Regions from separate parts of the uncultured Romboutsia sp. genome, predicted to be linked through region 1. Evidence: a T-box and tRNA genes for the amino acid it is inferred to sense, from the RefSeq annotation. Region 1 holds a T-box; the other holds one or more tRNA genes.

Region 1 (3,223 bases):
AAGAATTTATCAGAAAATAGGTTTAAACTTTTTAAATAAGCTAAATCATCTTCTGAAAAATGAATGTTATTTATATACTCCACAAATTGTTCTATACCACAAACGATAGTATATCCGCCATTACACGCATTTTTTCTAAAGAACATATCAAAGATAACCATATCCTCATGAATGTTTTTTTCAAAATATCCGTTTAACATTGTAAGCTGATATAAGTCCGTAAGAAGTGTTAAATTTCTCATTGTATCTCTCCTTAATGTTAAAAAATTATAAAAAACCCCATAATTATACTAAAACATAATATAGTAGAAGTTTCAAGTATAAAGTAGAACACAAGCTTCATAAAATTATTAAGAAGGGGGGATTTCAATGGGAAAAATCTGGTTTTACATGATTTCTATAGGAATAGTAGGAAGTATAATAACTAATAACTTAGGGGAATTAAATAAAGTTATATTAAATGAAGCTTCAAGAGGTGTAGAGTTTGCAATAAGTTTAGCTGGAGTAATGGCTCTTTGGATGGGAATAATGAATATAGCTAAAGATTCAGGATTAATAGATAAGATAGGAAAAAAGCTAAATCCTATAATGAGAAGATTATTTCCGTCGATACCTAAGGGGCACAAGGCAATGTCTTACATGGTTATGAATATGGCACTTAATATGGTTGGGGCAGGTAATGGTGCAACAGCATTTGGACTCAAAGCAATGGAAGAATTACAGACTCTAAATAATAAAAAAGATACAGCTACTAATGATATGATTATGTTTTTAGTTATAAATATATCTTCAATTCAGATAATACCATTTACAATGCTTAAAATTAGGTTAGATATGGGAGCTCAAACTCCAAGTGATATTATACTTACAACATTATTTGCTACAACAATGTCTACTATAATAGCCGTGATATCTTGTAAGCTTTTGCAAGGGAGGAATAGATAATGGAGTTATTTTCTAATATATTAGTACCACTTATAATACTTTACATAGTTATTTACGGAAAGTCTAAAAACATAGATATATATGATAGTTTTGTAAAAGGCGCAGTTGATGGATTAAAATCAGCATGGTCAATAACGCCGTACATAATAGGAATATTTTTAGCTATAGGAGTATTTAAAACAGGTGGGGGTATAGAAGCTCTTGAATTTATATTTAAGCCTATAGCGAATCTAATGAGTATACCAAAGGAATTAATAGGATTGATTATAGTTAAGCCATTATCTGGTAGTGGTGCTTTGGGTATGTATACTGAGCTTGCACAACGAGTGGGAGTGGATACTATTATTGAAAGAATGGGGGCTACGATAGTTGGTGCATCTGAAACAATATTTTATACTATGGCAATTTATTACGGTAGCTTAAAAATAAAAAATACTAGGCACACATTAACATGTGCTATGATAAGTCATATTGTAGGAGTTATAGCATCTGTATTTATATGCTATATAATGTTTGTGTAATGGAATTAGAGTATGATATAATTACATATTGAAATAGAAAAAACTATTTACATAGAATTTTAAATTTTTTATAATTAATTTTAAGATATTAAAAAATTAAGTTATAATAATATGTATAAAATATATTATTATAGTAAAATATACAAATGTACAAAGCTAAGAAGAGAAGAGTAAGTAATAACTTTTTCTACAGAGAGCTAGGATAGGTGAAAGCTAGCGTTAAAGGAATTATTGAAGATGGCCTCGGAGCTTTTTATCCGAATGATAGATTACCTATCTTTAAGATAAAACGATTGGACCCGTTATAGTCTGTTAAGATATCTAAATTATAGACATTATAAAAATTAATTTTAAAAGAAATTAATAATAAGCATATAATAAAATTTAGATAAATTAGGGTGGTACCGCGAATAATCTCGCCCCTATGCATGTTCATAGGAGGCGAGTTTTTTAATATTAATTTCTACATATGAGGAGGAAAAAACAATGACAAAACCAAGTTTTTATGTAACAACTCCTATATATTACCCAAGTGGTAACTTACATATAGGGCATACTTATACAACTGTTGCAGCAGATGCAATAGCAAGATTCAAGCGTTTCTGTGGATACGATGTAAAATTCTTAACAGGAACTGATGAGCACGGAGAAAAAATACAAAAGACTGCTAGAGAAAAAGGTATGACAGAAATAGAATACCTAGATGGAATGATAGCTGATATAAAGAAATTATGGAATACTATGGATATATCATATGATGATTTTATAAGAACTACTCAAGATAGACATAAAGTTATAATACAAAAAATATTCACTAAGTTATATGAGCAAGGTGATATATACAAAGGTTCATATGAAGGAAGATATTGTACTCCATGTGAAAGTTTCTGGACTGAATCTCAATTATTAGAAGGAAATAAATGTCCAGACTGCGGAAGAGATACATACATAGCTAAAGAAGAAGCTTATTTCTTTAAATTATCTAAATATGAAGATAGATTAAGAGAATTATTTGCTGATCCTAACTTCTGCTTCCCAGTATCAAGAAAGAACGAAATGGTTGCAAACTTCTTAGATAAAGGATTAGAAGATTTATGTGTAACTAGAACTACTTTCGACTGGGGTATAAAAGTACCATTTGACGAAAAACACGTTATATATGTTTGGGTAGATGCATTATGTAACTACATAACAGCTTTAGGATATATGAGTGAAAATGATGCTGATTATAAGAAATTCTGGCCAGCTAACGTTCATATAGTAGGTAAAGAAATAATGAGATTCCACACTATAATATGGCCTGCAATACTTATGGCATTAGGTGAAGAAGTGCCAACACAAGTATACGGACATGGTTGGATATTATTCGATAATGATAAGATGAGTAAATCAAAAGGAAATATAGTTTACCCTGAGCAAATGATAGAAAGATACGGAGTAGATGCATTAAAATATTTCTTATTAAGAGAATTTGCATTTGGACAAGATGGAAACTACACTCATAGAAACTTTGTAACAAGACTTAACTCAGACCTTGCTAATGACTTAGGAAACTTAGTAAGTAGAACTGTTTCTATGGTTGAAAAATACAATGATGGTATAATACCAATGGCAAATGTAGCTACTGCATTTGATGAAAGTTTAAAAGAAACTGCTAAATTATCAGTAGAAAACTTTGAAATAGAGATGAACAAACTTCAATTTAATGAAGCTTTAGAATCTGCTTGGAAGTTAATAAGAAGAACTAACAAATATAT
Region 2 (3,223 bases), on a different contig from region 1:
CTTTGCTGCTAACTTTTTGTCAATCCTTATTGATATTGAGTTTTTAAGCTGTCTATATAACCTTCTATTTGTATTTTGAGTATGAACTAATATGTTCTTAGTTAAAGCAAAATCATCTTCCATAACTTTAATAAAGTCTTTTGCTCTACATTCAAATATTATAGACTTTTCAAAAGCTTCACAAGAAACTGTAGTAGTTTTTGATTTATCAAAACTTACTTCATTTATCATTTCACCATTTCTAAGTATGAATATTACTTTTCTTTCTCCATTTTCATTCATCTTAAAAATTGATATCTTTCCAGTTTTTAAAAAATATACTTTATCAACTATATCTCTTTCATTAAATAATATTTCTTTTCTAGCAAGCTGTCTTTCTTTAAGGATTTTTTTTAGCTCTATTTTACTACTTTCTTTTATATCCTTAAATACCTCTATATTGTTCATATGTACACCTTTACTTTTTATATAAATTTCTATGTATTTTAGATTTATCAAATCTATCTATAAATACATTTTCTTCTTCACTATATCCTATAGGTACTATTGCATATGGCACTAACTTTTCAGGTAAATTTAAAGTTTCTCTTACTTTGTTAACTACTTTATTCTTTGGAAATACTCCTACCCAGCAAGATGCTAAACCTTGATTAGTTGCTTCTAACATTAAATTTTGAGTACTTGCACCTAAATCTTGTATCCACTTACCAGGTTTTATAAATTTATCTTTGTTTCCTAATACTACTATACAAATATTTGCATATTTTATATGTCTTGCTCTATGTTGACACTTTGATAATTTTTCTAAAACTTCATTATCATCTACAACTACAAATTCCCATGGACATGCACCTTTAGATGATGGTGCTTGCATTGCTGCTCTTAGAATTTCTTCTATTTTTTCTTCTTCCACTTTTTTATTTATATAAGCTCTTATTGATCTTCTTATTTTTATAGCTTCTAACATAACATCCTCCAAATTATATACATTTGCATAGTTAATACCATATTCAATTTTCATTTTATCAAATTTTGTATTTTTTTGCCAATATATGTTTAGCTAATTTTTATAAGTGTAATATATATCACATTTAAAGTATTTTTATTTATAATTTTATTCTTAATATAAAAAAACTCTTATACCAAAAGATATAAGAGTTATATGCTTGTAATTGGTTGCGGAGGCAGGACTCGAACCTGCGACCTTTGGGTTATGAGCCCAACGAGCTGCCAACTGCTCCACTCCGCGATGTAATATATAATATATTTAATACTATCTTTAATATATTATATATCAACTACATTAAAAATATTCATATTTTTTATATTCTTTTTAATAATTTTAACTACTCATATTAATTTAGTTTTATTTTCAGAATACATTAATTATAATATCTTATCTAAAAACTGTTTAGTACTTAAAATTATATTAAATATAGTTTAATATATAAAAAATTCGCTACGCTCATGTCGCCAACGATATGACACTCGCTACCGCTTCGGTCACATCCGTTGCTCAAAATGTCCCTTGGTTATAAAAACCAAGAGACGAAATTTTCAGTAATGGCCTATTTTGATTCTGATCTTGTTGATTGTGCTAATTCATATTTTGCTAACCAAGCTTTTCTTTCAGCTTTTAATCTAGATGCTAAAACCTTGTATTCCTCTTCTGTATAGTAATTTCTTGGGTTATATTTTTCTATATCTATACCATTAACTTGTACTGGCACTTCATATCCCCATTCTTCATCTTCTACCCAATTAATAGTATCTCTTGCTATTTCTTTCATTATAGTTGTTGATACTTTTATACTTAATTTTTCACCTTTAAAGTCACCTTTAGCGCCAACACTACCTGTATTTAATATATAACATTCCATATCAGGATTGTTTTGTAGTATTTCTTTAAGTCTTAATCCCTCTTCTATTTCAGGTCCCATTATAAATGGATTAGTTCCGACACATCTTTTTGATTGACCAGCTTTTGTTGGATCTCCTGCTGAAGTTTCTATAGATTCACCTAACATAAATGCTTCTAAAGCTTGATCTGGATTTAATTTAACTACTGGAGGTACTATATCATTTCTTCTAGTTATAAATATTATTTTATTTGCTTTTTCTAAGTCTATAGTATCATCAGTATTTGGTACTTCACTTCTTAATATTATACCTCTACCATTCGAAGTTAAGCTTACATCATCAAAATCAACTTTTCCATCATCATAAACTTTTACATTCTCAAGGATCGCTCTATCTGTTGTAGCTGCTTTATATAATACACCTTGTTGTTCTGGATTTAGTCCTTCAGTTTTTATAAAGAATCCAGTTTCTGTTCCTACACAATATCCATTTTCGTCCATAAATATAACATCATCTTGTCTAACGATAGATTTTTCTTCACCAGTTAAACCATGGTCATGTATAGTTAAAGTTGTTTTTCCTGTTCCACTAAGGCCAAACATTATAAATCCAACGTCTTTTAATTCATGATTTTTATCATAAACTCTTAGTAATTTACTTCCTGCATGGAATCCAAGTCCTCCTTCTTCTTTAACTTTATACATAGCCATTCTTAAGAAAGATTTCTTAGCTTCACCAAAATAGTCACTTCCTAATATTAAAGTTAATCCTGTTTCAGGATAAGCTATCATTATTCTTTCTGGCCATTCAGGGATATATATACTTAAAAGATCTGGATTTTCAGGATTTGATGATGGTTGTAATGTGTTATTCCACATATATGCTATTCTAGCGTATTCTTTAGATATATATAATCTACAATTATATGAAAACTTATCTCCCATACCCATTTGACGATCTACTCTTATTACATCTTTATCTTTTACATATTCAAGAACTTTTTGTAATATTTTATCTGCATCTTCTTGACTTATTTCCTTTTGGTCAACACCAACTTCTATCTCATCAACTATATAAGTATTTTTAGCACTTCTATTTCTAACTTCAGTTACATAACTTGCACTGTTAAATTCAGTTGTTTTTTCCATTGGTTTTGCTAAGTTTCTTAATTCTTGTTCTGTAGGATTTGATATTACATTTTTAAATAATTGATCGTTAAAATTTTTTAATTCATGCATTGTATATTCCCCTCTCTATTTTAGATATCGTATTTATGAATAAGTAAGTACGTATTAAATATATGTGCATTTAAATCTATGTCGTGTTTTAATATAGTATACGTATGAATTTAATATTTGAGCCT

Evidence for each region. A T-box is a leader RNA that pairs with one kind of tRNA and senses whether it is charged. The one in region 1 lies ahead of metG (methionine--tRNA ligase), so its partner is inferred to be a tRNA-Met.
Region 2: it has a tRNA-Met gene. The T-box ahead of metG (methionine--tRNA ligase) is inferred to sense a tRNA for this amino acid. The anticodon was not compared.

Annotation. Positions count from the first base shown of each region.
Region 1 covers NZ_CATXCO010000009.1:8,395-11,617, forward strand. Annotated here, with positions in the region: gene Q5F54_RS01660 (nicotinate phosphoribosyltransferase) at 1-242, opposite strand, end outside; gene Q5F54_RS01665 (nucleoside recognition domain-containing protein) at 370-945, shown strand; gene Q5F54_RS01670 (spore maturation protein) at 945-1,466, shown strand; T-box leader at 1,616-1,893, shown strand; gene metG (methionine--tRNA ligase) at 1,926-3,223, shown strand, end outside.
Region 2 covers NZ_CATXCO010000043.1:8,095-11,317, forward strand. Annotated here, with positions in the region: gene Q5F54_RS04870 (Crp/Fnr family transcriptional regulator) at 1-447, opposite strand, end outside; gene Q5F54_RS04875 (nitroreductase family protein) at 458-967, opposite strand; tRNA gene Q5F54_RS04880 (tRNA-Met) at 1,174-1,249, opposite strand; gene Q5F54_RS04885 (phosphoenolpyruvate carboxykinase (ATP)) at 1,569-3,098, opposite strand.